One region of the Mesorhizobium humile genome, then DNA from elsewhere that is predicted to be linked to it. Evidence: predicted binding sites of a transcription regulator. Region 1 holds the regulator's gene; the other holds the start of a gene.
The links. The regulator PhoB, encoded in region 1, activates phosphate uptake and scavenging genes when phosphate is short. The targets are predictions, from matches to a motif close to TGTCATNNANCTGTCAT.

Region 1 (15,700 bases):
ACCGGTCTTGGCCTTGCCATCACCTCGCGGCTGGTCGAGATGATGGGCGGCGAGATCGGCGTCGACAGCGCCGAAGGCAAGGGTTCGACCTTCTGGTTCACGGTTACGCTGCCCAGGGCCGAGCAGGGCGGACAGCGCATCATGCCGATCGACGTCACCGGCGCGCGCGTGCTCGTCGTCGACGACAATGCCGTCAACCGCTCGATCCTGAGCGAGCAGATGGCGTCGTGGACGTTCGATTCCTGCGCGGCCGAAAGCGGCGCCGAAGGGTTGAAGGTGCTGATTGCCGCCGCCGCCTATGGCGTGCCGGTCGACTGCGTCGTGCTCGACTACCAGATGCCCGGCATGACCGGCGCCGAGATGGCGCGCATCGTGCGCAACACGGCGGGCTTGGCGCATACACCCATCATCATGCTGACCTCGGTCGACCAGTCGCTCGCCAACACGGCCTATCGCGACCTCGGCATCGACGCGCAGCTGATCAAGCCGGCGCGCTCCTCCATCCTCCTGGAAACGCTGGTCGCGACCATCCAGCGCCATCGCCACAGCAGCGCCGCGGCGCAACCCGCTGTTGGCGGCGGCAGCCCCCCGCAAGCCGCGCCGGCGCCGACGGCGGCATCGGATCGCGCCATGCTGCAGCCGCCGCCGGGGCGGGCGCGTCCACGCCCCGCCGATGCGGAGCGCGGGCTCGACATCCTGGTGGCCGAGGACAATGAGGTGAACCAGCTGGTGTTCACCCAGATACTCGGCGAGACCGGTTACCGATTCGAGATCGTCGGCAACGGCCGCAAGGCGCTCGACGCCTTCAGCAAGCTCAATCCACGCATGATCCTGATGGATGTGTCGATGCCGGAAATGAACGGGCTGGAGGCGACGGGCGCTATCCGCCGACTCGAGGAGGACATGGGCACGCATGTGCCGATCGTCGGTGTTACCGCGCATGCGCTGAAGGGCGACCGCGAACGCTGCCTGGAAGCCGGCATGGACGATTACCTGCCGAAGCCGATCAGCCCGCGCGCGCTGCTGGAAAAGCTCGAGCGCTGGCTGAGCGCCGAAGCGGAAGTCCGGCGCAGCGCCGGCTAAGCGCGAGACAGACCGGCGGCACCCCGCGAGGAGCATTGACGCATACGTATGGTGCGATCGCACCATATCAAAGCATGTGCCAAGCCAGGACAATGGGCGTATCGATTCCGCCTTTCAGTTACGGGCGGGAGCGGCGACCGCCAACAAGAAACAGCGTCGACTCTACCCCAACGGACCCTGTTTTCGGCGATGGCCAGGCCATGATCCGCTCTGGCGTACAGGCAACGCGCTCTCGTCCGGATTTTATTTCCCGGCGGCCGTGACCCGGCCGCCGGGATATTTTTTGATTCAAAAGTCAGACAAGTTACTGATTCCCGCGGCAAACTCCGGCCGGTCCCGCGAGGCCGCCGCGGACCTCTCCAGACATCCCCGTTCGGGCGTTACTGGGCTGACACGAAACTGTCATGCGACTGTAATAATCGAGAGCTATTGCCCTCACCGGGCGCCGATACAACGGGTGCCGAGAGACCATCTTCCGAACAGGAGCAGGCCACATGAGACATTTCATCCGCTCGGCGGCCGTTGCGATTGCAATGGCTGCGGCATCAACCCTTAGCATCTCCGCCGCGATGGCAGCCGACATTTCCGGCGCCGGCGCCACCTTCCCCTATCCGATCTATGCGAAGTGGGCTGACGCGTACAAGAAGGAGACCGGCATCGGTCTCAACTACCAGTCGATCGGCTCCGGCGGCGGCATCAAGCAGATCAAGGCCAAGACCGTGACCTTCGGCGCTTCCGACGCGCCGCTGAAGGGCGAGGATCTCAACTCCACCGGGCTGGCGCAGTTCCCGATGGTGATGGGCGGCATCGTTCCGGTCGTCAACCTCGAGGGCATCAAGCCGGGCGAACTGGTTCTCGACGGTCCGACGCTGGCCGACATCTTCTCCGGCAAGATCACCAACTGGAACGACGAAGCGATCAAGAAGCTCAACCCCGACGCCAAGCTGCCCGACCAGGCGATCGCCGTCGTGCACCGCTCGGACGGCTCGGGCACCACGTTCAACTTCAGCTACTACCTGGCCGACGTCAGCGCCGACTGGAAGTCGAAGGTCGGCGTCAACACCGCGCTCGAATGGCCGGTGGGCATCGGCGCCAAGGGCAACGAAGGCGTCGCCAACAACGTCTCGCAGACCGGCGGCGCGATCGGCTACGTCGAATACGCCTATGCCAAGCAGAACAAGCTGACCTACACCGACCTGATCAACAAGGACGGCAAGAAGGTCGAGCCGACCGCCGCTGCCTTCTCGGCCGCCGCGGCCAATGCCGACTGGAGCTCGCAGCCGGGCTACGGCGTCATCCTGGCCAACCAGGCCGGCGCTGAATCCTGGCCGATGACGTCGGCCACCTGGATCCTCGTCTACAAGAAGCCCGACGACGCCGCGGCCACGACCGAAGCGCTCAAGTTCTTCGCCTGGTCCTACGCCAAGGGCGACGAGCTGGCCGCCAGCCTGGACTATGTTCCGATGCCCGACGCCGTCGTGAAGAGTGTCGAGGCGATGTGGGGCAAGGACATCGTCGACGCGAACGGCAAGCCGCTGTACTCCGGCATGTAAGTCCTAGCGAATAAGGAGGGCGCCTTTGGGCGCCCTCCTGTCTCTTTCGAAATGCGAGGGGGTAAATGACAGCCGTTTCCGAAGCCGCGACATCGTCCGCCCTGCGGACCAGAGAAGCGACAGTGCGCCGCTTCGCCTTCACCGACATGGCCTTCCGGACGGCCACCCGCCTTTCCGCCATCCTCGTGCTGGTTCTGCTCGGCGGCGTCGCGATCTCGCTGGTCGCCGGCTCGTGGGAGGCGCTGTCGAAGTTCGGCTTCTCCTTCCTCACCACCGAATCCTGGAACCCGGTCACCGAGAATTTCGGCGCGCTGGCGCCCATCTACGGCACCATCGTCACCTCGGCCATCGCCATCCTCATCGCCGTGCCGATCGGCATTGGCATCGCCGTCTTCCTGACCGAGCTTTGCCCGCGTCCTCTCAGGCGGCCGATCGGCATTGCGGTCGAGCTGCTTGCCGGCATTCCCTCGATCATCTACGGCATCTGGGGCCTGTTCGTCTTCGCGCCGTTCCTGCAGACGACGGTGCAGCCCTTCATCATCTATATTTTCCACGGCATACCGGGGCTCTCCAGCCTGTTTGCCGGCCCGCCCTACGGCATCGGCCTGCTGACCTCGTCGCTGATCCTCGCCATCATGGTGCTGCCCTTCATCACCTCGATCACCAAGGACGTGTTCGACACGGTGCCGGCGGTGCTGAAGGAATCGGCCTACGGCATCGGCTGCACGACCTGGGAAGTGACCCGGCGCGTGACCATCCCCTATACCCGCGTCGGCATCATGGGCGGCGTCATGCTCGGCCTCGGCCGCGCGCTCGGCGAGACGATGGCCGTCACCTTCGTCATCGGCAACGCGCACCGCATCAGCGCCTCGCTGTTTGCGCCGGGCACGACGATCTCGGCGACCATCGCCAACGAATTCACCGAGGCCGACGGCGATCTCTATACGTCCTCGCTGGTATCGCTCGGCCTGATCCTGTTCATCATCACCTTCATCATCCTCGCGCTCGCACGCTACATGCTGTTGCGCATCGATAGCCGCACGGGAGCCTGACCGATGTCGACTGCCGCATCGCTTCACCAAAGCCGCAAACGCAAGAACGCCGTGATGATGGCGCTGTGCGTCGTCGCGGCGGGCATCGGCCTCGCCTGGCTGGCGTTGATCCTCGGGGCGCTGCTCTATAAGGGGCTCTCCGGGGTGAACCTGGCCGTGTTCACGCAGATGACGCCGCCGCCCGGCGACGCCGGCGGCCTGCTCAACGCCATCTACGGCAGCATCGTCATGACCATCATCGGCATCATAGTCGGCACGCCGATCGGCGTGCTGGCCGGTACCTACATGGCCGAGTACGGGCGCTTCTCGAAGCTCACGACGATCGTGCGCTTCATCAACGACATCCTGCTGTCGGCGCCATCGATCATCATCGGCCTGTTCGTCTATGAGCTGATGGTACGGCCGATGGGGCACTTCTCGGCGATTGCCGGCGCCGTCGCGCTGTCGATCCTGGTGATCCCCGTCGTGGTGCGCACCACCGAGGACATGCTGAACCTCGTGCCCAACGCGCTGCGCGAAGCGGGCACCGCCATCGGCGCGCCACGCTGGGTGGTGATCCGCTCGGTCGCCTACCGCGCGGCCCTGTCCGGCATCGTGACCGGCATCCTGCTGGCGATCGCCCGCATCTCCGGCGAGACGGCGCCGCTTCTCTTCACCGCGCTCAACAACCAGTTCTGGTCGAGCAATCTCAATGCCCCGATGGCCAGCCTGCCGGTGACCATCTTCCAGTTCGCCCTCAGCCCTTACGAGGAATGGCAGCAGCTGGCCTGGACGGGCGCACTCATAATCACCCTTACGGTTCTCGGGCTGAGCATCATCGCCCGCAGCCTGACCGGACGCAGAGAGGACAGATGAAACCGATGTTGTCCACCGACCTGAACGTAGCCGACACGACCGTCGAGAAGGCCAAGATCGAGGTCAAGAACCTCAATTTCTACTATGGCCAATCGAAGGCGCTGAAGGACATCAACCTGTCCTTGCCGGAGCGCAGCGTGACCGCCTTCATCGGCCCGTCGGGCTGCGGGAAGTCGACGCTGCTGCGCGTGCTCAACCGCATCTACGAGCTCTATCCGAAGCAGAGTGCCGAGGGCCAGGTACTGCTCGACGGCAAGAACATCCTCGACCGCTCGCAGGACCTCAACCTGCTGCGCACCAAGATCGGCATGGTGTTCCAGAAGCCGACGCCGTTCCCGATGTCGATCTACGAGAACATCGCCTTCGGCGTCAGGCTGTATGAGAAGATCAGCAAGGCCGAGATGGACAGCCGCGTCGAGTCGGCGCTGAAGCGCGCCGCGCTGTGGAACGAGGTCAAGGACAAGCTCAACGCCAGCGGCCTCAGCCTTTCCGGCGGCCAACAGCAGCGCCTGTGCATCGCCCGCACCGTGGCGGTGAAGCCCGAGGTCATCCTGCTCGACGAGCCGGCCTCGGCGCTCGATCCGCTGTCGACCGCCAAGATCGAGGAACTGATCGACGAGTTGCAGGCCGACTATACGATCGTCATCGTCACCCACAACATGCAGCAGGCGGCGCGCGTGTCGAGGCAGACGGCGTTCATGTATCTGGGCGAGCTGGTGGAGTTCGACCGGACCGAGAAGATCTTCACCTCGCCGCGCGAAAAGCGCACGCAGGACTACATCACCGGCCGCTTCGGCTGAGTTCATACGAGGACATCATCATGGCCGAACATACCGTCGCTTCCTTCGACGAGGATCTGAGGCAGATCAGCCGGCTCATCAACGACATGGGCGATCTGGCCGGCTCCATGGTCGGCGGCGCGACCAGGGCCCTGCTCGAAACCGACAATGCGCTGGCGCAGCGCGTCGTCTCCGACGACGCCATCATGGACGCGCGCCAGCGCGAGCTCGACGACCGCGCCATCACGCTGATCGCCAAGCGGCAGCCGATGGCGGACGACCTGCGCAACGTTGTCGGCTCGATCCGCATGGCGGGCGATCTCGAACGCATCGGCGATCTTGCCAAGAACATCGCCAAGCGCGTTGGCGCGGTCGGCGTCAGCACCGCGCCGCGCGACCTCACGCATTCGATCGATTCCATGGCGCAGCTGGTGCTGATCCAGGTCCAGGCCGTGACCCAGGAATATATGGTGGGCGACGCCACTGCGCTGGCCAAGCTGCGCAACGACGACGAGCGCATCGACGTCAAATACACGTCCGTCTTCCGCGAGCTGTTGACCTACATGATGGAAGATCCGCGCAACATCACCGCTTGCACGCATCTTCTGTTCTGCGCCAAGAATCTCGAGCGCATCGGCGACCATGTGACCAACATCGCCGAGAACGCCTATTATGTGCTCACCGGTACGCAATTGCCCGCCAACCGTCCCAAGCAGGACGAGACGGCAATGTCGGCGCCGGCGGCCTGACGAGAAGGTTACCCCGATGATCGCGCCACGCATCATGGTGGTGGAGGATGAGGAGCCGCTGGGGGTGCTGCTCCGCTACAATCTCGAATCCGAGGGTTACCAGGTGGAAGTGGTGACCCGCGGCGACGAGGCCGAAATCCGCCTTCAGGAAAACGTTCCCGACCTGCTCGTGCTCGACTGGATGGTGCCGGCGGTTTCCGGCATCGAGCTCTGCCGGCGCCTCAGGATGCGGCCCGAGACCGAGCGGCTGCCGATCATCATGTTGACGGCGCGGGGCGAAGAAAGCGACCGCGTGCGCGGGCTCTCGACCGGCGCCGACGACTACCTGGTCAAGCCGTTCTCGACGCCGGAATTCATGGCGCGCGTCAAGGCGCTGCTGCGCCGCGCCAAGCCGGAGGTGCTGTCCAGCGTGCTCAAGGTCGGCGACATCGTGCTCGACCGCGAGTCGCATCGCGTCTACCGCAAGAAGAGCGAGATAAGGCTCGGCCCGACCGAGTTCCGCCTGCTCGAATTCATGATGCGGCATCCTGGCCGCGTGTTCTCGCGCAGCCAACTGCTCGACAATGTCTGGGGCGAGACGATCTATATCGACGAGCGCACGGTGGACGTCCATGTCGGCCGCCTGCGCAAGGCGGTCAACAACGGCCGCATGCCCGACGTCATCCGAACCATTCGCGGGGCGGGTTACGCGATCAGGGAGGATTAGGGATAGGGCGCGGAAGCGCTGACGGGCTCCGCTCCCGGCATCTGCGATGGTGATTAGCCGAGACGCTTCTAGCGTCGTCATCCACGGGCGGAGCAAGGAGCGTAGCGACGCAGCGCAGACCCGAGGATCCATTCCGTGACTTCGACGCGCCGGGGCGGTGCAGAATTCTGCTCCGCTGCGCCTACGATCGAAGTAACGGCATGGATTCCAGGGTCTGCGCTGCGTCGCTTCGCTCCTGCTTCGCCCTGGAATGACGAAGCTGCGGGGCCATCGCTAATCTCAAGCGTCTGCTGCTGTCCTCAGCGACCAGCGGTCACTTCAAAGCCGCTCAGGCCACGTTTTTTCCGCTGCCCGCTCTTGCCTGCATGCCCGGCGCGAAAATCTCCTGGTCGACGAAGGTCAGCGCGCGCATGGCGCAGCCTTCGCGGATCAGCGGCAGCTCGTTAGGCTCGGTGTCGAAGGAGATCGATTCCGAGTGCTGGCCGCCCGCGGTCTGGGCGATCGCCGCCCTTAGCGCCGGCTCGATCAGGTCGAAGGCGGCCGCGCTGACGCCGACCATGGCCACGGGCGCCGGGTCGATGAGGGCGAACAGGCTGCCGAGACCGAAACCAAGCGCCTCGCCGGCCCGACGGTAAGCCTCCCGCTCGGGGCCGTCCTTCTCGCGCGCCTTGGCGGCGAGGGCTCGCATGTCGGCGTCGCCGACGTCGACCGGCTCGGCGTCCTCGCTCATTTTCATGGCGCTGCGCCAGATCGCGTAATTGCCGGCATAGGCCTCGACGCAGCCGCGCCGGCCGCAGCGGCAAAGCGCGCCGCCCGGGCGGTGGATCATGTGGCCAAATTCGCCGCCCGAGGAATGCGTGCCGGTGAACAGCGCGCCCTTCAGCACCAGACCCATGCCGATGCCGTGCGACAGGAGGATGGCGATGAAGTCGTCGCGATAGCGCTCGGGGTCGCGCCATTGCAGCGCCACCGCCATCATGTTGCAGTCGTTCTCCATGGTGGCGGGGATGCCGAATTCCTGCTCGAGGATGTCGGCGAAAGGAATGTCGGTCAGCGGCGTTATCGGCGACCACAGCATGGCCCGTGCGTGGGAATCGGTGATGCCCTGGATGCCCATGGCGAGGCGGGCGACGCTGCTCACGTCGAGGTCGGGATCCTGCAGCCGGCGCCGGACGATCGCCACGCATTCGCCGATCAAGTCGTCGCGGGGCATGACAAGCGTGTCCAAGCGCTGCTGCTCCTCGGCGACCACCTGGCCGGCATAATCGATCACGGCGACCGACAGGAAGTTCAGCGACAAGACCACGGTCAGCACCGCGGCGGCTTCGGGGTTCAGCGCCAGGCCGATCTGCGGCCGGCCGCGTTTCAGCGCCGTCGGCTCGCTGGCCTTGCTCTCGGTGAGAATGCCTTCCTGGATCAGATCGGCGGAGATCGCCGAAATGGTCGAGTGGCTGAGCCCGGTGGTGGCGGCAATCTCCGTGCGCGAAGGCTGGCCGGCGCGGCGCACGGCCGAAATCACCATGGCGCGGTTGCGCCGGCGCAAATCGTCGTGACGGATTCCGACCGACATGTCTTCGCACGTCCTCCCCGGTCATCGCGGCCTTGTGATGATGCCATGGCCTAGCGTTGACACGCCAGACGGTTCACCATTTGCGGAAACGGCGAACCGTCTGTCTTTTGTTCTGACGCAATTCCGGGCGGAAAACCGCTGCGCACTTTTCCTGGAATTGCTTCTGGATACTGGCAGAAGCCAAGGTCCATGTCATTATTTATTGCGGGTGTCGAAAAAAATGTTCGGACCCATCAAAACCCATCAGAATCGCAGTTGACAGCGTCGTTTTGCTGGATCACTATTTTTTTGAGGCTCGAAAAAAAGCCTCTTTACCGGCCTTCGGGCCAGTCTGGGTCGCGCCGCACAGAGCGCAGGGAGGATATCATGAAGAAATTCGCAGCCGCCATCCTGGCGGGCGTTGCCATGTCGCTGACGTTGGCGTCGGTCGCCGAGGCGAAGGACAAGGTGATCGGCGTCTCTTGGTCGAATTTCCAGGAAGAGCGCTGGAAGACCGACGAAGCGGCGATGAAGGCAGCCATCGAGGCCGCCGGCGACAAGTATATTTCGGCCGACGCGCAGTCCAATCCGGGCAAGCAGCTGACCGATGTCGAAAGCCTGATCTCGCAGGGCGCCAATTCGCTGATCATCCTGGCTCAGGATGCCTCGGCCATCGGTCCGGCGGTGCAGAAGGCGCTCGACGAAGGCATTCCGGTCGTCGGCTATGACCGCCTGATCGAGAACAAGGACGTCTTCTACCTGACCTTCGACAACAAGGAAGTCGGCCGCATGCAGGCCCGCGAGGTGTTCAAGGCCAAGCCGGAAGGCAACTACGTCTTCATCAAGGGCTCGGGTTCCGATCCGAACGCCGACTTCCTGTTCTCGGGCTCCATGGAAGTGCTCAAGGCGGCGATCGACAGCGGCAAGATCAAGAATGTCGGCGAGGCCTATACCGACGGCTGGCTGCCGGCCAACGCGCAGAAGAACATGGAGCAGTTCCTGACCGCCAACGACAACAAGGTCGACGCGGTCGTGGCGGCCAATGACGGCACCGCCGGCGGCGTCGTAGCGGCGCTGACGGCGCAAGGCCTGGCCGGCACCGTTCCGGTCTCGGGTCAGGACGGCGATCACGCGGCGCTCAACCGCATCGCGCTCGGCACGCAGACCGTGTCGGTGTGGAAGGACGCGCGCGAGCTTGGCAAGAACGCCGCCGAGATCGCCTCGCAGCTCGCCAACGGCAAGAAGATGGGCGACATCGCCGGCGCCAAGGACTTCACGACGCCTGGCGGCAACACCGTCAAGTCGCTGTTCCTGACCCCGATCGCGATCACCAAGGACAATCTCAACGTCGTCATCGACGCCGGCTGGATCAAGAAGGACGAAGTTTGCGCTGGCGTTGCCGCCGGCAGCGTCAAGGTCTGCAACTAAGTTTGCCGGCTCTCGATCAAAATCCTGCGCCGCGGCCTGGAGCGGTTCGATGAACCGCTCCAGTTCCTTGTTGCCGCAATCCCGGACGGGAAGCTACGGCGAAGTCGCCGATCCCAACCGCCACGCACTTTTCCTGGGATTGCTTTGAAGCCGCGGCGTTTTCTCAAAAAGATTTGTGTTTCCGCCTCTGGCGGATAGCTTCTAGGCTTGGCCAGGCATCCGCGTCAGACGGGCAGGCCGGCGGGAGGAAATCATGACCGATACGACGTCTACCCAATCGGCGGACACCGCGCGCGCGTCGGAACTTGGCGCTGTCGCCAGGTTCCTGAAGGCAACCGAGATCGATACCCGCATGCTCGGCATGATAGGCGCGCTGCTGCTGATCTGGGTCGGGCTGCACGTGATTTCCAGCCTGCGCCTCGGCGTCAATCCGCTCGACTTCGACAGCCGCACCTTCCTGACGCCGCGCAATCTGTGGAACCTGTCGGTTCAGACTTCGGCCGTGGCGATCATGGCCTCAGGCATGGTGCTGGTCATCGTCATGCGCAACATCGACCTGTCGGTCGGATCGGCCGAAGGGGTGATCGGCATGGTCATGGGCTTTGCCCAAGTGCATTTCCTGGTTCGCTTCGTCGGGCTTGAATTGGGCAATCCCTGGATCTGGGTCCTGGCATTGCTGATCGGCCTGGCGCTCGGCCTCATCATCGGCGCCTTCCAGGGCTTCATCATCGCCTATCTCGAAGTGCCGGCCTTCATCGTCACGCTGGGCGGATTGCTGGTATGGCGGGGCGCTGCCTGGTGGGTCACCAGCGGCCAGACCGTGGCGCCGCTCGACGCCACGTTCCAGCTGATGGGCGGCGGCCCGGCGGGCTCGATCGGCGCCAAGTGGAGCTGGGCCGTCGGCATCGCCGCCTGCCTGGCGGTCATCTTCATGCATTTCAACGGCCGCGTGCAGCGCAAGCGCTTCCGCTTCCCGCTGCGTCCGGTCTGGGCCGAGACGCTGCTCGCCACCGTCACCTGCGCGGTCATCCTGGGCGCAGTGTGGCTCGCCAATTCCTATCCCTGGCCGGTCGGCATCGTGAACCGCTACGCCGCCGCCAACAACATCACCGTTCCCGAAGGCGGGCTGTTCATCGCGCATGGCATCGCCATTCCGGTGCTGATGGCCGTCGCCGTCGGCCTGATCATGACCTTCGTCACCAAGCGCACGCGCTTCGGCCGCTATGTCTTTGCCATCGGCGGCAATCCGGAAGCAGCCAACCTCGCCGGCATCAACACGCGCTGGATCACCATGAAGGTGTTCATGATCATGGGCGTGCTGGCGACGATCGCGGCGGCGATCTCGTCGGCCAGGCAGAACTCCTCGACAAACGTGCTCGGAACGCTGGACGAACTCCTGGTCATCGCCGCGGCGGTCATCGGCGGCACCTCGCTCGCCGGCGGCTCCGGAACCGTGCTCGGCGCGATGCTCGGCGCGCTTCTGATGCAGTCGCTGCAGTCCGGCATGGTGCTGCTCGGCGTCGATTCGCCGCTGCAGAGCATCGTCGTGGGCGCCGTGCTGGTCGTCGCGGTGTGGCTCGACACCATCTATCGCAAGCGGGTCTGAGGAGAACGAGCATGGCTGAAAAATCCGCTCCCGCCGGCGTTCCGCTGGTCGACATGCGCAACATCTCGATCGCCTTCGGCGGCATCCGCGCCGTCGACGACGCCTCGGTCGATCTTTTCCCCGGCGAAGTGATGGCGCTGCTCGGCCACAATGGCGCGGGCAAATCGACGCTGATCAAGATCCTGTCCGGCGCCTACAAGCGCGACAGCGGGCAGATCTTCATCAATGGCGAGGAGGCTTCGATCTCCAATCCGCGCGACGCCAAGAAATACGGCGTCGAGACGATCTACCAGACGCTGGCGCTGGCCGACAATGTCGATGCCGCCGCCAATCTGTTCCTCGGCCGCGAGCTGATGACGGGTTGGGGCACGCTGGACGACGTCGCCATGGAAGCCGAGGCGCGCAAGGTGATGGGCCGGCTCAATCCACGCTTCCAGCGCTTCAAGGAGCCTGTCATCAAGCTGTCGGGCGGACAGCGGCAGTCGGTGGCGATCGCGCGCGCGATCCTGTTCAACGCCCGCATCCTGATCATGGACGAGCCGACGGCGGCGCTCGGCCCGCAAGAGACGGCGCAGGTCGGCGAACTGGTCAAGCAGCTCAAGGCCGACGGCATCGGCATCTTCCTGATCAGCCACGACATCCACGACGTGTTCGAACTCGCCGACCGGGTCTGCGTGATGAAGAACGGCCAGGTGGTCGGCACCGCGCGCACGACCGACGTCACCCAGGACGAGGTGCTCGGCATGATCATCCTGGGCAAATGCCCGCCAGGCGCCATCCCGGGTCCAGGCGCGCTGAAGATCGCGGCATGAACGGATAGCCGGCTAATTAACGGCTGCGTGATGTACCAGCCCCTGTGATGATTTGGCCGCGCCATTGTGTTGGCGCGGAGACTTGCCCATAAAGGTCGTCGACCGTCCACGGGCCGCATCGCTGATTTGAAGAAGCTCTTTCCGATCGTTGCCTTCGTCGCCGTCGCGCTGATCAGCCTGACGATGGCGGGGTTCGCTTATTTCGCGACGCAGGAGGCGGCGCGGATCAAGTTCGAGGGGACCGCCGACGACGCGCTCAACCGCATCGAAAGCCGCATCGACCTGCATCTGTCGCTGCTGCGTTCGACGCAGGCACTGTTCGATGCCCGCAACGGCGACATCACGCGCGGCGAATTCAAAGCCTTCTTCACCGCGCTCGACATAAGCGACAATTTCGCGGGGCTGCGCGGGATCGGCTTCCTGAGGCTCGCCAAGACCGGCGACGAGGCGGCGGTCGAACGCGACATCCTGCACGACCTCGGGACGGCGCATCCGGTCTATCCCGCAACGACCGAGCAATGGCGCACGCCCATCGTGCTGTTCGAGCCGCTCGATACGTCCAACCAGTCGATCATCGGCTTCGACATGTTCACCGAGCCGGTGCGGCGCGCGGCGATCGAAAAGGCGATGGCCGACGACCGGCAGCATGCGAGCGGCGTGGTCCAGCTCGGACAGGGCGCCGGCGTGGCGCAGACCTTCACGGGCTTCCTGGTCTTCGTGCGGCTGAACGTCGAAACCGCGCCCGAGGTCATCAATGCAAGCCGCTCTTCGACCGCCGGCTTCCTCTACGCGGCGTTCCGAGCCCAGGACCTGTTCCAGGTCGCGCTCAGCCGCTCGCCGCTGCTGCCGGTCAATGTCGAGGTCTTTGACGGCAAGCCGGAGGGCGGCAATCTGCTTTTCCGTTCTGAAGCACCGCCGGCGGAACGCATCGGCGCGAAACTTCTGGCGCGTCGCGATATCGTCGTCGCGGGCCGGCCCTGGACCGTGCTGTTCAGGCCGACAAGCGCCTTCGAGCCGCCGTCCTCACGCGCCATTCCGGTGATGCTCGGGTTGTTCGGCCTTCTGGCTGCCGGCGCTATCGCGTTGGTGGCGCGCTATCAGGAACGTGCCTATGACGCGAAATCGGCGCTGCACGAGGCGACCGAAAAGAGCCTGCTGGAGAAGGATCTGATCCTGCAGGAGATGAAGCACCGCATCAAGAATTCGATCACCCGCGTGCTGGCGATCGCGCGGCAGACGGCCTCGCAGGCCACCGACGTCAAGGAGTTTTCGGCATCGTTCTCGGCGCGCCTCCAGGCCATGGCGGCTTCGCAAGACATGCTCACCCGCTCGCGCTGGCAGAAAGCCGATCTCGGCGACCTGCTGCGCATCGAGCTCGGGCAGGTGTTCGGCAAGGACCTTCCCGCAGGTGTCTTGTCAGGCCCGGAAGTGCTGCTCGACGAGACGACGACGCAGGCGCTCGGGCTGACCTTCCACGAACTCGCCACCAACGCGCTGAAATATGGCGAAGCCGGCAGTTCCGTCGGCGCCCTCAAGGTCGACTGGAGCGTCGACGAAGGTCGCGGCCGGGAGCGGACGCTGGTCCTGAACTGGCGCGAGGCGGGTCAGAAGAAACTGGAAGCGCCGGCCAAGACCGGCTTCGGCACCAAGCTGATCGATCTCAACGTCACGCGCGAGTTGCGCGGAACGATCGCGCGCGACTATCAGGCCGAAGGATTGAAGGTGGAAATCAAAATTCCGCTGACCGCGTCAGCGGCCAAAATGTCCCCGATGGCGAGCCAACCAGCGGTTTGAAACCGGAGGCCGGTTGCCGGCCTCCGGTTCTCTTCCGGTATTAGTTACAGCGAGCCGTGTAGATCCGGCCGCGATGATCGCGATACTGGCAATAGCCGTTGCGCAGGTTGCGAACCAGGAGGCCAGACCCGGCGCCGACGGCCGCGCCGATCAGCGCACCCTTGCCGCCACCGACCAGGCCGCCCACGCCGGCGCCGATCAGGCCGCCACCGACGACATCCTGCTCGGTCGTGGTGCAGCCGCTGACAGCAACCACGGCAACCATGGCAATGATCATCTTCCGCATAGAATTGCTCCTCACTTTTGTCCTCACTTTTGGCAGTGCCGGCAATCATTTAGCATGAAAAACCGGGCTTTGCCTGTCCGATTTTACTGTTGCCTAACATAGTCTTTTTCGGGGCGCTCACGGTTCGACGCGACAAGCATGCCGGAAACCTCCAGGGATGCGACCAGCGTGCCGTCGGGTTTCACGTTCCAGACGATCTGGTCGTAATCATCCTCCCGCGCCGGATCGACGGCGAGGCATTTGCCGATGATGCGGGGAGCCTGGCCCTGCAGGTCGCCGAGGGCGAAAGGCCTTTCGGCCGTACAGGCCTGCTCGGTCTCGAAGACGCTGACCGGCACCTGGAGTTCGCGGCAGTCGGTCATCGAGCTGGAACAGCCGACGACGAAGAGCAATGCGGCGATGTGTTCCATGGGCTCCAAACCTCTCGCCGCAAACAACGATTCTCGGCGGACAAAAGTTCCGGGGCCCGAGCCTGAAGCGCTCCCAAAGCCGGTCGCGTAAAAAAAGATTCACGCGACCTGCTTTAGTTTTTGATTTTAAGCATGTCTTTGTCCCGAAACCGGCCCACTTTCGGGAGACATGCTTTAAAGCCTGGGCGTCAAAGCCGCATGCGGGTCAGAACAATTGCCAGGCCGCGGTCAAGGCCACGGCGGCCAGAAGCGCGATCGCGCCAAGGCGGAGAAGAAGAAGGGATGAATGTGGCGCCGGCGGCGGCTCGGCTTCCTGGAAGCCGCTCATCGAGACGCGGGCGGCCTGCTCCAGCCTGTTCATGTCGGCAACCATCATTCCACTCTCTCAGATCGCGCGCCGGGGGCGCGGACGGGTTTCCGGCAAATCGTTAGCCGGATACACAGGATCGGACTTTATGGTGAACAGCCGGTTAAGACCTTGGCCGGCAAGGCTCCGTTTCGGCGCAATTCCGGGCGGATAGCTACGGCGAAGCCGCCGAGCCTGGCTACGGCGAAGCCGCCGAGCCTGATCGCCAAGCGCCTTTCCTGGGAGCTGCTCTCGCGCCGTCGGCGGCGCCATCAATCCGTCTCGAAATTCCCATGCGGGACCGTGAGGCGGTATTCCATGCGGTCCTTGCCGATCTCCAGCGTCGCGGAGCCGTTCAGCGACATCGGCACGACGCGTTCCAGCGCCACGCTGCCGAAGCGCTTCTCATTGCGCGGCGCGGCGCCGACCACCTCCGTCCAGGTCAGCAAAAGGTTGGGCGCGATTCCGTTTTCGGCCTCGAGCCTGGCGCGAACCTCGACATGGCCATCCGGCCGGGACAGCGCGCCATAGCTCACGGAATTCACGGCCAGCTCATGCATCGCCAGGCCGATATGCAGGGCGGCATTGGGGTTGAGATAAGGATTTTCGCCCGCGAACCGCAGGCTCTGGGCCAGATCGCTGCTGTAGCGGCCGACCTGGCCGGATACGAGCTCCTGCAGCGCCGCTCCTCG
Region 2 (15,700 bases), on a different contig from region 1:
ATTTGATGCCGGGCGCCGGAGTTTCCAAGGCGTCCTCATCCTGGCCCGCCGCCGGGATCTCGATCCAGCGATCGATCGCGTCGCCGCATTCCTGGACCACCGGGAAATAGAGCATCTGGCCGGCTGGCAGATCGGCCGCCAGCGAAGCGCGGAAGACGAACTCGTCATAGAACTCGTCGGGCAGGTTGCCGCCGCTCCAGTCCACTTCCTTCACGCCGGTGGTCAGCGTCTCGCCATAGAGCTGGTAGGACTTCTCGTACCTGCCCTTCTTGGCCTGCAGCGTCCAGCCGGGCTTGGGCATCGGCTTCACCGCGATGACGCCTTCGGGGATCTGCACGCGCACGGCGGTCGTCGCCTTGCCCTCGCAGCCATGCGGCACGCGCAGGACCGTCTTATAGGTGGAGCCGACAGCCGCTTCCTGCGTTTCAAGCGTGATGTGGGCGAGCGCGGCATTGGTCCCGAGCGCGCATAGCACGCCCGCCGCCAAAAGATACTTCTTCATGGATCGTCCCTCTGAATTCGAACTGGCGGATTACTCGGCGTGATCCATGTCCATATCGCCACTGCCTGTCTCGCCCATGCCTTCGACGGCAAACTCGACTTTGACGCTGCCGGCCTTCTCGAACGTCAGCGTCGCGGGGAATTTCTCGCCCTGCTTCGGCTGACGCTTCAGGCCGGTGAACATCAGGTGGTAAGCGCCCGGCTTCAGCGCGACCTTGCCGCCGGCCGGGATCTCCAGCCCGCCCTCGACCGGCCGCATGGTCATGACGCCGTCCTTGACGCCCATCTCATGCAACTCGGCTTTGTCGGAGATGTCGGAGGAAATCGACAGCAGCCGGTCCGGCGCGCTGCCCTTGTTGGTCACGGTGAAGTAGCCGCCGGCCACCTTGGCGCCGGGCGGCGTCGCCCGCGACCAGGGGTGCACGATCTCGAGATCGCCGACCTTGAATTCATGCGCGATGGCGGCCGGAATGCAGGCCAAGAGAAGGACAACGAAAAGCGCGGCGAAGGCGAGACGCTGCCGCAAGCCGAGCTGCGGCTGACCGCGAAGGGCGAAGGCTCGCGCCTTGGGAAGAAGATTGGACATGGTTGCTCCATGGATAGGGAATCGCGCCGCAATGCGGTCGCGAGCAGTCTGATCATAGGATGGACAAGGCCGCGAAAGGTTCCGCGGATCAGCCGATTGCCGGCGGCGCGCGCGGATTGGCCGGCGAGCGATCGCGGGCGAAGTCGAGATGATGGAAGGCCGGGACCGCAAAAGCGACTGTCTCGAACGCCATCGCCCTGTGAAGCGCATTCGCTTCCGGCGGCGGCAGATGCGCCGGCGAAGCCATGCTGCAGCCGAGCGAGCAGCAGGCCGGCATATGCTGCTGATGGGGATCGCCGTCGGGGGGCTTTACAGCGCCTTCATGCGTGCAGATGACATTGCCGAAGGCGTCGAGCTGCGAAGACGCGCCGAAGGCGAACGCACCGAGAGAGGACTGAAGCAACAGAAGCAGCGCCGCGACGAACGCGGCCGGCATGCTCCATCGTCTCAGCCGGATATTCAACGCAAAGCCTCTCCCGGAAACTTGATCGACCCTAACATGGACGATGCGGCCGGAAAATCGGCAAAACCGCGCTGCGGCAACGCGGCGCGACGTGCCTGTTTTTATGGGTCTGTTGAGATTCAGGTCAGGCCGAGCCGAGAATGGTGGTTTCCGAGAACCGGCCTACGCCGGCCGTAGCCTTCCTAGAGCGGAGACCCTTATGAGGGCTTCGGCCGGCGAAGGCCGGAAGCGCAGGAAGCCGCCGTTCGCAGGCCGGCATCACCTGAATATCAACAGACCCTCAGGCGGGCTGCGCCTGCCGTCCCTCGGGAATGGAGCTCAACAGCGTCTGGCGCGCCGACTTCAAATGCTTGCGGCAGGCGGCGTCCACCTTGCCGGGATCGCGCGATTTGAGCGCCGCGATATAGGCGAGGTGCTCCTGCACCGCGACCTCGTTGCGCTGGCGCTCCTCGGCCTTGTTCCACTGATAGTGGTAGTGGAAGATCATGGCGATGACATCGTAGAAGTCGACGATGAAGCGGTTGTGCGAGGCGCGGTGGATCAGCCGGTGGAGGCGCTCGTCGAGCTCGGAGAATTCGTTGAAGCGCGTGGCGATCTCGCTGGCGAGCTGGCGATGCTCGACCTCCAGCCCGTCGAGATCGGCCCAGACCGCGCTCTCCAGCGGAAGCGCGACAAACGCCGCCGCCGAGCGCAGCTCGAACATCTCGCGTATCTCGGTCAATTCGAGCGCGAAGGCGCGCGTGAAACCTTTCAGCACCCAATGGCTGTTGCGCCGTTTCTCGATCAGGCCGAAGCGCGAGAAGCGGATCAGGAACTCGCGCACGCTGGTGGTGCCGACGCCGATCTCGCGCGCCAGTTCCAATTCGTTGATCTGCATGCCGGCCTCGGCGCCACTGGCAAGCAGCCGTCGCATGAAGGAACGCTCGATGATCTCGGCCAGCGTGTCGGTCTCTTCCTCCGGGAAGAAATCCTCCGGCCGCGGCGCCCTGAGCACCGTCTTGCTGCGCTTGTTCCAGGCGATCAGCCCGGTCTCTTCCATGCGGGTAAGGATGCTGCGCACCGTGGTGCGGCTGACGCCGAGCAACGTGCCGAGCTCGGGTTCGGAGGGCAGGCTTTTGGATTCATCGAGCAGCCGCAGACAGCGGTTGAAGGCGTCCTTGTAGACGTTGTTGCTCTTCGACATTCCCTGCCCCGTTGCCTCGCCGGCGCTTGCGACGGCCGACTTGAGGCGCAATTATGGTGCGTTCCTAGCTCAAGCTTCCGAAAACAGGAAAGGTTTTCGCCGGCTTGCCAAACGGACACCCGCACCGCCAGAGGGCGCGCGCTGTCCGCGACGAAAAAACAATTGACGCAAAAATGTTTTTTCCCGATAAAAGACATTACCTTTAAACGGGCGCGAGTCAATCCGCCCGCCTTCCCAGGATCCACCCAGGACAGCCGCCCGTGACCATTGCCAACACCATCCTTCTCTCACCCTCCGACAATGTCGCCGTCGCCAATGGGCGTATCGAGATTGGATCGCCCTTGCCGGGCGGCGCCGCCGCGACCGCCGTGATCGAGCCTGGCCACAAGGTGGCGATCAAGCCGATCGCCGCGGGCGAAGCGGTGGTGAAATACGCGCAGGCGATCGGCCGCGCCACGCAGGCCATCGCGGCTGGCGAGCATGTCCATTCGCACAATCTGGTTTTCGAGAGCGGCCGCTTGCCGGTGGTGCCGCCGAGCGAGGCAGAGCACGCCACCGAGGCCGACCGCAAGCGTACCTTCATGGGCTACCGCCGCGCTGACGGCCGCGCCGGCACGCGCAACTTCATCGGCATCATCGCCAGCGTCAATTGCTCGTCGACCGTTTGCCATGCCATCGCGGACGAAGCCAACCGCACGCTTCTGCCGAAATATCCCGGCATCGACGGCTTCGTGCCGATCGTGCACGGCCAGGGCTGCGGCATGAGCGCCACCGGCGACGGCATGATGGTTCTGCACCGCACTTTGGCCGGCTATGCGCGCCACCCGAATTTCGGCGGCATCCTGATGGTGGGCCTGGGCTGCGAGGTCAACCAGCTCACCCTTTATGGTCAGAAGGGCGTCGCGGCGGGAAAACGCCATTTCAACATCCAGGAAGCCGGCGGCTCGCGCAAATCGGTCGAGCGGGCGATGGGCGTGCTGGCCGAGATCGCCGAGGAGGTCGGCCAATTGCATCGCGAGCCGATTCCGGTCTCGGAGATCGTCGTCGGCCTGCAATGCGGCGGCTCGGACGGCATGTCCGGCATCACCGCAAATCCGGCCTTGGGCGCCGCCGTCGACATCCTGGCCGGCTGCGGCGGCATCGGCATCCTGTCGGAGACGACCGAGATCTACGGCGCCGAGCATCTGCTTGCCTATCGCGCCGCCTCGCCCGAGATCGCCGCCAAGCTCGACGGCTTCGTGAAGTGGTGGGAGGACCATACCGCCAAGCACGGCGCCTCGATCGACAACAACCCATCGCCCGGCAACAAGCGCGGCGGCCTGACCACGATCCTCGAGAAATCGCTGGGCGCGGTCGCCAAGGGCGGCCAGACGCCGCTCAACGGCGTCTTCGGCTATGCCGAGAAGGTTTCGGGCAGCGGCCTGGTGTTCATGGACACGCCCGGCTACGACCCGGTCTCTGCCACTGGCCAGGTCGCCGGCGGCGCCAATGTCATCGTCTTCACCACCGGCCGCGGCTCCTGCTTCGGTTGCCGGCCGACGCCGTCGATCAAGGTCGCCACCAATTCGACCATGTATCACCAGATGGAAGAGGATATGGACGTCAATTGCGGTGTCATCGCCTCGGGCGAGAAGACCATCGCCGGCATGGGCCGCGAGCTCTTCGAGCTGATCATCGAGACGGCGTCCGGCCGCAAGACCAAGAGCGAGGCGTTCGGTTACGGCGACAACGAGTTCGTGCCCTGGCATCTCGGCGCGACGCTCTAGATCACGGACAACACGGCCACCGACGACGGGACCGGGCAACCTTCACGATCCTGCGATTTGGCTAGGGAATGAATATTCCATATTGACAGAATAATGGAATTAATGTTCCATGTTCAAGGGAGGAACGGAAGCGCGCTCGTATGCTGCCTGGGAGGGGAAGCCGGCTGAAGCCGACCAAACCCTATCCGGCAACACGTAAACGGCACCAGACACCGCTTGCATCGGCCACTGCGATGCACTATCAAAAAACGGCATCTGTTTTTTATTGATAAAGTTCTGTTTGGCTCGCGCCTATCCAGATGGAGCTTCCGTAAACCTTCACCAGGCGATTTTAGGGAGGAACCTAATGAAATTCGTGACCAGCCTTCTCAACCGCCGCGCTTTCGTGGCCTTGGCCGCCGCATCGATGCTTGCCGGCACGCTGCATTCCGCCCCTGCCTCGGCGGCCGACGTGACCATTCCGATCATCGTCAAGGACACAACCTCCTTCTACTGGCAGATCGTCCTGGCTGGCGCCCGCAAGGCAGGCAAGGATCTCGGCGTCAACGTGCCGGAACTGGGCGCGCAGGCCGAGACCGACGTGAACGGCCAGATCTCGATCCTCGAAAACGCCGTCGCCGGCAATCCGGCCGCCGTCGTCATCGCGCCGACCGAGGCCAAGGCGCTCGGCAAGCCGATCGACGAGGCCGCATCCAAGGTCAAGGTCATCGGCATCGATTCCAGCGCCGACTCCAAGGCCTTCACCTCCTTCCTCACCACCGACAACGTCCAGGGCGGCCGCGTCGCGGCTGACGGTCTGGCCGCCGCGATCGGCGCCGCCAATGGCGGTAAGGTCGAGGGCAAGGTTGCCCTGATCACCGCGCTCCCGGGCGCCGGCTCGCTCGAGCAACGCGCCCAGGGCTTCAAGGAACAGCTCAAGGCCAAGTATCCGGGTCTCGAGCTCGTTGCCGACAAATACGCCGACGGCCAGGCGACCACCGGTCTCAACATCGCGACCGACCTGATCACCGCCAATCCGGATCTGAAGGGCATATTCGCCTCCAACCTGATCATGGCGCAGGGCGTCGGCCAGGCGATCGCCGAGAACAACCTTGCCGGCAAGGTCGGCCTGATCGGTTTCGACAGCGACGAGAAGCTGATCAAGTTCCTCAATGACGGCGTCATCTCCGGCCTCGTCGTCCAGGATCCCTACCGGATGGGCTATGACGGCATCAAGACCGCGCTCGCCGCATCGAAGGGCGAAAAGGTCGAGGCCAATGTCGACACCGGCGCCAACCTGGTCACCAAGGCCAACATGAAGGACCCGAAGATCGACGCGCTGCTCAATCCGAAGCTCAAGTGAGATCTTCACGACAGTCGTTTCCGGGGCCTCGCGCCCCGGGAACATCCGCCGCGGCGGCTTGGAAATTCGACGCCTTGCGTTAGCTTGCGTTCAAGGTGCGCGATCAAGACGCATCGCTGCGGATCCAACAGTTGAGATCAATCTGGGAGGATTGTCATGACGTCGACGGCGCAGGAACTGCATCCGCACCCCACGCTGGAGCCTGGCAGGACGATCCTCGAGCTCAACGGCCTCGAAAAGCGCTATCCCGGCACGCACGCGTTGAAGCCCGTGCACCTTGCCTTCAAGGCGGGCGAGATCCACGCCATTGTCGGCGAGAACGGCGCCGGCAAGTCCACCCTCATCAAGCTTCTGACCGGCGTCATGCCGCGCACCTCGGGCGAGGTCGTCTGGGAGGGCAAGCCGGCGGCTTTGGCAACACCTCATGAAGCGATGGCGCTCGGCATCAACGCCGTCCACCAGGAGGTGGTGCTGTGCCGCCACCTCACGGTCGCCGCCAACATGTTCCTCGGCGAGGAGGAGTCGCGCTTCGGCATCCTTCAGCAGCGCGCCATGGTCAAGGACGCACAGAAGATCATCGACGATCTCGGCTTCGACCTGCCGGCGCATGTCGTTCTCGGCGACCTCACCATCGGCCAGCAGCAGCTGATCGCCGCAGCCCGCGCCACCGTGCGCGGCACGAAATTCCTGATCTTCGACGAGCCGACCGCCTACCTCACCCGCAAGGAGGCCGACCAGCTGTTCACGCTGATCCGCCGACTGAAGGGCGAAGGTGTCACCATCATCTACATCAGCCACCGCATGGAGGAAGTGTTCGAGCTCGCCGACCGCGTCTCCGTTCTGCGTGACGGCACCCTGGTCGGCACCCGCAACATCGCCGAGACCAACGAGCCCGAGCTGGTCAAGCTGATGATCAACCGCTCGATCGAGCAGATCTACCACAAGGAGCACTTCACGCTTGGTGCCGCGATCGTCGAAACGAAGAACCTCTCCGGCAAAGGCTTCGAGAATGTTTCTCTGACTGTCCGCGCGGGCGAGATCGTCGGCCTCTACGGCCTGATCGGCGCCGGCCGCAGCGAGTTCGTCACGACGCTTTACGGCCGCCACAGGAAATCGGCCGGCCAGATCCTGTGGCAAGGCAAAGAGGTCCAGGTCAATTCCGAGCACGACGCAATCCGGCTCGGCATGGCGCTGGCGCCCGAAAGCCGCCGCGACCAGGGCCTGTGCCTCAATTTGCCGGTCGGCATGAACCTCAACCTGCCGATCTACAAGCGCATTTCGAGCAACCTTCTGATTTCCGGCGCCAAGGAGAAGGCCGAGGCCGACCGCCAGATCGCCGACCTGCGCATCAAGACGCCGACGCGCCATGCGTTGGCCTCGAGCCTGTCGGGCGGCAACCAGCAGAAGATCGTCATCGGCAAATGGCTGGCGCATGGCGCCAAGCTGTTCATCTTCGACGAGCCGACAGTGGGCGTCGATGTCGGCACCAAGGCCGAGATTTACCGGCTGTTCAGCGTGCTCTTGTCGAAAGGCGCCGGCATCATCCTGATCTCGTCCTATCTGCCCGAGGTCTATGAGCTCGCCGACACGCTGCATGTATTCCGGCGCGGCAAGCTGGTCGCCACGCATGGCTTCCGCACTGCCGATCACGAGGAAATTCTCACGCAGGCGCTCGCCGAGAAACAAGAAAAACAGGGAGGTCAAACATGAGCACCGAGGCCATCGCCGCCGAAAAACCCAAGCGCAACTACAACGCCCTGTTCGGGCTGACGCTGCTGGCGCTGCTGGTTCTCCTGTGGGTCATCCTGTCGGTCGCGACGTCGAGCTTCGCCTCGGCCAACAACATTTCGAATCTGCTGCGCCAGGGTTCGATGATCGCCATCCTCGCAGTCGGCCAGACCTTCGTCATCATCACCGGCGGCATCGATCTTTCCGTCGGCGCGGTGGTCGGCTTCTCCACCGTCATCGCCGCAATGCTGATCAATGCCGGCGTGCCGGTCTTCGCCGCTATCCTGATCACGCTTCTGGTCGGCGTCGCCATCGGCCTGTTCCACGGTTTCGGCATCGTCAAGATGGGCCTGCCGCCCTTCATCATCACGCTGGCGACGCTGACATCGCTGCGCGGCATCGGACTGCTGATGACCAACGGCAATTCCATCTCGATCAACAACGACGCCTTCCAGGAGTTCTCGCGCAATTCCTTCGTCGGCGTCCCCAATTTGTTCTGGATGGTGATCCTTGTCGGCATCCCGGCCTACATCTTCCTGCATCACAGCCGCTGGGGCCGCTATCTGTTCTCGGTCGGCTCCAATGCCGAGGCGTCGCGCCTGTCCGGCGTCAACGTGCAGCGCACCATCTATATGGCCTATACGCTGTCCGGCCTGTGCGCGGCCTTCGTCGGCGTCCTGCTGGCATCCCGCATCGGCATCGGCAATCCGACCCAGGCCGAAGGTTGGGAGTTGCAGGCGATCGCCTCGTCGGTGATCGGCGGCACCTCGCTCTTCGGCGCGGTCGGGTCGGTGCACGGGCCGCTGCTCGGCGCTTTCATCCTCGCCACCATCAACAACGGCGCCAACCTGCTCAACGTCAACGCCTTCTGGCAGCGCATCATCACCGGCGTGCTGATCATCGTCATCGTCTACTTCGACGGTCTGCGCCGTCGCGGCAAATGAATCCTCCCTGAAACTCCGCGCCGGCCCGGTTCGACCGAGGCCGGCGCTCTTTTTTGGATTGCCCATGAAAGCCGTTGTCTGCCGCTCGCCCGGCGAGCTTGTCCTCGAAGACCGCGCCGCCCCAGCTACGCCGCCGCCCGGCTGGGCGCGCGTCGCGGTCAGCCATGTCGGCATCTGCGGCACCGACTACCACATCTTCGAAGGCAAGCACCCCTTCCTGGCCTATCCGCGCATCATGGGCCATGAGGTTTCCGGCACCATCGTCGAGAAGGGCGAAGGCGTCGATCTCGCGGTCGGCGAGCCGGTGATCATCAACCCCTATCTTTCATGCGGCAAATGCATCGCCTGCCGGCACGGCAAACCGAATTGCTGCGTGAAGATCGAGGTGCTGGGCGTGCATCGCGACGGCGCCATGTGCGACGAGATCCTGGTGCCGGCGCAAAACCTCTACCCGACGAACGGCCTGTCGCTGGCCGACGCTGCGACGGTGGAATTCCTGGCCATCGGCGCGCATGCGGTGCGCCGCTCGCTCGGTCAGTCCGGCCAGCGCACGCTGGTCATCGGCGCCGGCCCAATCGGCCTTGGCACGGCGATCTTCGCGCGCATCGCCGGGCTGGATGTCAGCCTGCTCGACATGAGCGCTGAACGTCTCGGCTTCGCCGAAAAGGAACTCGGCTTTGCCCCGCTGGACAGCTCGAAAGCGGCGGCCGCCGACCTGGTGCGGCAGGCGACCGGCGGCGAAGGGTTCGACCTTGTGTTCGACGCGACCGGCAACACCCAATCGGTGCAGTCGGCCTTCGCCCATGTCGCGCATGGCGGCACGCTGGTGCTGGTCAGCGTCGTCAAGGACGACATCACCTTCTCCGACCCCGAATTCCACAAGCGCGAGATGACGCTGGTCGGCAGCCGCAACGCGCTGAAAGCCGATTTCGACCATGTCGCGGCCTCGATCCGCAACGGCTCCGTGCCGTTGAACAAGCTCGTCACCCATCGCACCACGCTCGACGGAACGCCGCGCGACCTCGCCAGATGGACGCATGAGAAATCGGGGCTGATTAAGGCGGTTATCGAGGTCGGCTGAGCGCCGGCACGGAGATCTCGGCTCTGGATTCCTGGCAAATCGCGGCATTGGCGATTGGCCGAAGCGTTTGTGCCTCGTCATCCACGGGCGGAGCAAGGAGCGTAGCGACGCGCGCAGACCCGAGGACCCATTCCGTGACGCCAACGCGTTGCGACGATCCAGAATTCTGCTCCGCTGCACTCTACGATTAAGATAACGGAATGAATCCCCGGGTCTGCGCTCCGCTTCGCGTCGCTCCGCCCGTGGATGACGACCTCACTGGGCTATCGTCCTGGATGACCGCGTTGAAGGCTAATCGTTGGCCAATAGCCTGAGCTCCACCCGCTCCGCGGGAAAGCGCGACTCCGCGAACTGGATCGGCTGGCCATCGAGCGTGACGTTGACGGCGACGGTGACCAGCACGATGGCGCCCGGCTGCAGATCGAGCGCTGCAAGGTCGTCGGCATCGGCATGACGTGCCGACAGCACGGTCGATTGCCGCAGATAATCGTTGATGCCGAAACGCTTGAGCGAGGCGGTGATCGATCCCGTCTCCGCCATTGCGTCCTCGATGCCGGCGAAGCGCTGGGCGTCGAACCAGGTCGTCGCGCGCGATACTGGATGACCATCGGCCTCGCCACGCGTCTCCAGGCAAATGACGGCCGCGCCCTTGGCGATGCCCAGCGCCTCGGCGATGCGCCGGCTGGCCGGCTCCGTGGATGATGACAAGAGCGCGATGTGCCGCTCGCTCGTCTGCCCCTGCAGCCCGGTCGAGAAGCGCGTGCGCGCGCCGATCGGATAGGACAGCCGTTTGCGCGACAGGACGAAGGTGCCGCGTCCCTGCTCGGCCTTCAGCACGCCTTCCTGCACAAGTGCTGCGATGGCGCTGCGCACCGTATGGCGGTTGACGCCGTAGCGCTCGGCCAGTGCGACTTCGGGCGGCAGCGCCGCATTCTCGGCGAAATCGCCGCTTGCGATCCCCTGCAATATCTTGTCGGCGATCTGCCGCCACAGCGACACGCCGTTACGCCTTTCGATACTCGCCGCCAGTCCAGTCACCATCGCCCCCCAAGCATTTTTCCCGCCCTTGTCATCCACCCGTCATGGACTCCCGTTACGAGGTGAGTATAATTTGTATAGTTGTCTATATCAATAGACAAATTTGTGCATGCAAGGAGCGATGCCATGCGAGGACAGGAAGCGCGCGAGCAGGCCGGGCGAAAGGCCTTGATGGCGACGCTGGCGCATGCCGCGGCCGATGAGATCGCCCGTCTGTGGAGCGAAGCGGACCTGCCTTCCGAGGCGGAGCTTTTGCGAGGCCCGGAGACCGGATTGGTGACGGTGCGCGGGCGGATCGGCGGCGGCGGCGCGCCGTTCAATGTCGGCGAGGCTACGGTCACCCGCGCCACGGTGCGGCTGCCGTCGGGCCAAGTCGGCCATTCCTATGCGCTCGGCCGCGACAAGGGCAAGGCAAAACTGGCGGCAATCGCCGACGCGCTCTGGCAGGACCCGGCACATCGCGAAGCGGTCGAGACGAAGCTCGCCGCGCCCTTGCGCGCGGCGCTCGATGCTGCGCGCGAAACAAAGCGCGTCGAAACGGCGGCAACGAAAGTGGATTTCTTCACCATGGTGCGCGGAGAAGACTGATGAACATCGCCACGCAATCGATCGACGGCGGTTTCGCCGAGCCGGTCTTCGACGCCCAGGCCGTGTTCCGCGCCATCATGGACGCGATGGCGCGCCCCGGCACCGTCCAGGAGCTGCCGCAGCTCGCCCGCCCGCCGGCGCCGTTGTCGGCGACGGCAGGCGCGGTCGCGCTGGCGCTCTGCGACAACGACACGCCGGTCTGGCTCGACCACGCGCTGCTGGCGGAGGCCTCGGTCAAGGCCTGGCTCGGCTTTCACACCGGCGCGCCTTTGGCCAACACGCCGGCCGACGCGCATTTCGCCTTTATCGCCAATCCGAAGGAGATGGCGGCGATCGACGGTTTCTCGCAGGGCACGCAGGAATATCCTGACCGCTCGACGACGCTGATCCTGCTCACCGGCGATCTCGGTTCCGGCCCGACGCTGCTGCTCGAAGGCCCCGGCATCGAGAAGACGGCGATGATCGCGCCGACCGGCATGCCGCGCCATTTCGTCGAGCAGTGGAAGCAGAACAACCAGCGTTTCCCGCGCGGCGTCGACATCATCCTGGCGGCGCCCGGCAGCCTCGCCTGCCTGCCGCGCACCACCCGCATCAAGTCGATGGAGGCATGACATGTATGTCGCGGTGAAAGGCGGCGAGGCCGCCATTGCCAATGCGCACCGCCTGCTTGCCGATCGCCGCCGCGGCGACCGCTCGGTGCCGGCGCTGCGCCTCGACCAGATCGTCGAGCAGCTGGCGCTCGGCGTCGACCGCGTGATGAGCGAAGGCTCGCTCTATGATCGCGAGCTCGCAGCACTCGCCGTCGTCCAGGCGCGCGGCGACATGATCGAGGCGATCTTCCTGGTGCGCGCCTACCGCACCACGCTGCCGCGCTTCGGTTACACCAATCCGGTCGATACCGGCGCCATGCAGCTCGAACGGCGCATATCGGCCACGTACAAGGACCTGCCGGGCGGACAGGTGCTCGGCCCGACCTTCGACTATACCCACCGGCTGCTCGATCCCGAGCTTGCCGCCGGCGCCGAGGTCGAAACACCCGCGCAGCGTCCAGCCGAGGCTGAGGCGATGCCGCGCGTCTCCGCGATCCTCGCCCATGAAGGGCTGATCGAGGCCGACGGCGACATGCCGCTGGACCATGTGCCCGGCGACATCACGCGCGAGCCGCTGCAATTCCCGATGGCACGCGACATCCGCCTGCAGGCGCTATCGCGCGGCGACGAGGGCTTCCTGCTGGCGCTCGGCTATTCGACGCAACGCGGCTATGCCCGCAACCACCCCTTCGTCGGCGAAGTACGCATCGGCGAGGTCGCGCTGGAGCTGGACGTGCCCGAGCTGCCTTTCGCCGTGCCGCTCGGCTCCATCCGCGTCACCGAATGCCAGATGGTCAACCAGTTCAAGGGCTCGGCCAAGGCGCCGCCACAGTTCACGCGCGGCTACGGCCTTGTCTTCGGCCAGAGCGAGCGCAAGGCGATGGCGATGGCGCTGTGCGACCGGGCGCTGCGCGCCGGCGAGCTCGGCGAGGACGTCGTCGCCGCCGCGCAAGACGAGGAATTCGTCATCTCGCACTCCGACAATGTCCAGGCGACCGGCTTCGTCGAGCACCTGAAGCTGCCGCATTATGTCGACTTCCAGGCCGAGCTCGGCCTGGTCCGCCGCATGCGCGCCGAATACGAGGCACGGGAGAACGAGGACAAGGCCGCCGAGGAGAAGCGGGAGGCTGCGGAATGATCCTAACGTCCGCCGCCACCGAACCACAGGCCGATATAGCCACGCGCGCCGGCAACGGTCTCGCCGCGTGGCGGCGCCTTTGGCGCGGGCAGAACCATCTTCCACAGCACAAAGGCCACGATGCCGGCAAACACCAGCAGCAGCACGCCAAGATGCATCCAACCGGTAGAGTCCATTCGGGCGCCCTCCCGCCTCTTTGGCGCCAAATCCCTAGCACGAAGCGGACGTGATCGCCATGACCGACATCGCCACCTACAACTTCGCCTATCTCGACGAGCAGACCAAAAGGATGATCCGTCGCGCCATCCTGAAGGGCATCGCCATTCCCGGCTACCAGGTGCCTTTCGCCTCGCGCGAGATGCCGATGCCCTATGGCTGGGGCACCGGCGGCGTCCAGGTCACCGCCTCGATCATCGGCCCGGATGACGTGCTGAAGGTCATCGACCAGGGCGCCGACGACACCACCAACGCCGTCTCGATCCGCGCCTTCTTCAAGAAGGTCGCCAAGGTCGCCGTGACCACCGAAACCGCGACGGCGACCATCATCCAGACCCGCCACCGTATCCCCGAGCATCCGCTGACGGCGGGCCAGGTGCTGGTCTTCCAGGTGCCGATCCCCGAGCCGCTGCGCTTCCTCGAGCCGCGCGAGACCGAAACGCGAAAAATGCATGCGCTGGAGGAATACGGCCTCATGCATGTGAAGCTCTACGAGGACATCGCCAAGCACGGCCGCATCGCCACCACCTACGCCTATCCGGTCAAGGTCGAGGGCCGCTATGTGATGGACCCCTCGCCGACGCCCAAATTCGACAATCCGAAGATGCACCGCTCGCCTGCCCTGCAGCTGTTCGGCGCCGGCCGCGAGAAGCGCATCTATGCGGTGCCGCCCTTCACCGATGTGGTGAGCCTCGATTTCGAGGATCATCCTTTCGAGGTGCAGACCTTCGACCAGCCCTGCGCGCTGTGCGGCGCAGAAAATGTCTATCTCGACGAGGTCATCCTCGACGACCATGGCGGCCACATGTTCGTCTGCTCGGACACCGACCACTGCGAAAAGCGGCGCGACGATGGCCATCACGGTCACCTTGCCCCCGAGACCCATCTTGCCCCCAAGACCCACCCCGCCGAGAAAACGGAGCCGGCTAAATGAGCGACGAACCGCTGCTGCGCGTCTCCGCGCTGTCCAAGTTCTACGGCTCGCGCGTCGGCTGCGAGAATGTCTCCTTCGACCTCTGGCCGGGCGAGGTGCTGGCGGTGGTCGGCGAGTCCGGCTCCGGCAAGACGACGCTGCTCAACTGCCTGTCGACCCGGCTGCTGCCTTCGTCCGGCACGGCCAGCTACCGCATGCGCGACGGCCAGTGGCGCGAGCTCTACCGCATGAGCGAGGCCGAGCGCCGCTTCCTGATGCGCACCGACTGGGGTTTCGTCCATCAGAACCCGGCGGACGGACTGCGCATGACGGTATCGGCCGGCGCCAATGTCGGTGAACGGCTGATGGCGGTCGGCGACCGCCACTACGGCAAAATCCGCGCCACCGCCGTCGACTGGCTGTCGCGTGTCGAGATCGACGAGGACCGCATCGACGACGAGCCGCGCGCCTTTTCCGGCGGTATGCGCCAACGCCTGCAGATCGCCCGCAACCTGGTCACCGGCCCGCGGCTGGTGTTCATGGACGAGCCGACCGGCGGCCTCGACGTCTCGGTGCAGGCACGCCTGCTCGATCTGTTGCGCGGGCTGGTGACCGATCTCGGCCTTGCCGCGATCGTCGTCACCCACGACCTCGCCGTGGCGCGGTTGCTGTCGCAGCGCATGATGGTGATGAAGGACGGCCGCGTCGTCGAAAGCGGCCTCACCGACCGCGTGCTCGACGATCCGCGCGCGCCTTACACGCAGTTGCTTGTTTCCTCGATTTTGCAGGTGTGATGATGGCGCCGGGTCACCCTCTTTCAGGCTATTCATTGAACTTTGGAGATTGGCGAAACCGCCCGACACAGCCCCTTCTCCCCGTCACTATACGGGGAGAAGTACCCGGCAGGGCGATGAGGGGCGGCGCTGACTTGGCGAGAAGGCGCGCCGTGGACGCCAACCTCGCCCCGTTAGCTTCGGTTTGCGCAGAGCGACTCCTCAGCCGGGCTCCGGCGCTGCCCCTCATTGTCCTGCCGGACATTTCTCCCCGTATAGTGACGGGGAGAAAGGGCTGTACCCTCCCGCCGACACACGACAACCGGAGCACCTTCTAATGCCCACCCCTCTCGTCGTTTCCGACGTCGCCAAAAGCTTCACCATGCATCTGCGCGATGGCGTCACACTGCCGGTGGTGACGGGTGTCTCCTTCTCGATCCGCGCCGGCGAATGCGCCGTGCTCGGCGGTCCGTCGGGTGCTGGAAAAAGCTCGATCCTGAAGATGCTCTATGGCAACTACGCCGTCGACGAAGGCCAGATCATCGTCCAGCATGGCGGCGGCCTGATTGACCTCGCCTCCGCCAGCCCACGCACCGTCCTTTCCGTGCGCCGCCACACCATCGGCTATGTCAGCCAGTTCCTGCGCACCGTGCCGCGCGTTTCCGCGCTCGACGTCGTCGCCGAACCGCTGGCCGAGCGCGGCGAGGACAGGGAAAGCGCGCGGGCGAAGGCGCGTTCGCTGTTGGCACAGCTCAACCTGCCGGAAAAGCTCTGGGCCTTGCCGCCCGCGACCTTCTCGGGCGGCGAGCAACAGCGCGTCAACATCGCACGCGGCTTCATCACCGAGCAT

Region 2: the regulator PhoB is predicted to act here: its motif matches at 10,662-10,678, upstream of phnF (phosphonate metabolism transcriptional regulator PhnF).

What each region holds. Positions count from the first base shown of each region.
Region 1 is NZ_JAVIIV010000010.1:208,697-224,396, reverse strand. Features, by position in the region: gene RFM52_RS17365 (response regulator) at 1-1,083, shown strand, start outside; gene pstS (phosphate ABC transporter substrate-binding protein PstS) at 1,578-2,636, shown strand; gene pstC (phosphate ABC transporter permease subunit PstC) at 2,702-3,688, shown strand; gene pstA (phosphate ABC transporter permease PstA) at 3,692-4,543, shown strand; gene pstB (phosphate ABC transporter ATP-binding protein PstB) at 4,540-5,343, shown strand; gene phoU (phosphate signaling complex protein PhoU) at 5,364-6,071, shown strand; gene phoB (phosphate regulon transcriptional regulator PhoB) at 6,088-6,777, shown strand; gene RFM52_RS17330 (ROK family protein) at 7,106-8,347, opposite strand; gene xylF (D-xylose ABC transporter substrate-binding protein) at 8,714-9,754, shown strand; gene RFM52_RS17320 (sugar ABC transporter permease) at 10,008-11,360, shown strand; gene RFM52_RS17315 (ATP-binding cassette domain-containing protein) at 11,372-12,172, shown strand; gene RFM52_RS17310 (CHASE domain-containing protein) at 12,299-13,966, shown strand; gene RFM52_RS17305 (YMGG-like glycine zipper-containing protein) at 14,007-14,252, opposite strand; gene RFM52_RS17300 (hypothetical protein) at 14,336-14,662, opposite strand; gene RFM52_RS17295 (hypothetical protein) at 14,868-15,038, opposite strand; gene RFM52_RS17290 (sensor histidine kinase) at 15,281-15,700, opposite strand, start outside.
Region 2 is NZ_JAVIIV010000015.1:79,630-95,329, reverse strand. Features, by position in the region: gene RFM52_RS21610 (YcnI family copper-binding membrane protein) at 1-502, opposite strand, end outside; gene RFM52_RS21605 (copper chaperone PCu(A)C) at 533-1,087, opposite strand; gene RFM52_RS21600 (DUF2946 family protein) at 1,176-1,523, opposite strand; gene RFM52_RS21595 (GntR family transcriptional regulator) at 1,831-2,733, opposite strand; gene RFM52_RS21590 (UxaA family hydrolase) at 2,994-4,499, shown strand; gene RFM52_RS21585 (ABC transporter substrate-binding protein) at 4,846-5,841, shown strand; gene RFM52_RS21580 (sugar ABC transporter ATP-binding protein) at 5,998-7,551, shown strand; gene RFM52_RS21575 (ABC transporter permease) at 7,548-8,513, shown strand; gene RFM52_RS21570 (zinc-binding alcohol dehydrogenase family protein) at 8,578-9,594, shown strand; gene phnF (phosphonate metabolism transcriptional regulator PhnF) at 9,886-10,635, opposite strand; gene phnG (phosphonate C-P lyase system protein PhnG) at 10,759-11,220, shown strand; gene phnH (phosphonate C-P lyase system protein PhnH) at 11,220-11,831, shown strand; gene RFM52_RS21550 (carbon-phosphorus lyase complex subunit) at 11,833-12,948, shown strand; gene RFM52_RS21545 (hypothetical protein) at 12,951-13,124, opposite strand; gene RFM52_RS21540 (alpha-D-ribose 1-methylphosphonate 5-phosphate C-P-lyase PhnJ) at 13,184-14,098, shown strand; gene phnK (phosphonate C-P lyase system protein PhnK) at 14,095-14,871, shown strand; gene phnL (phosphonate C-P lyase system protein PhnL) at 15,188-15,700, shown strand, end outside.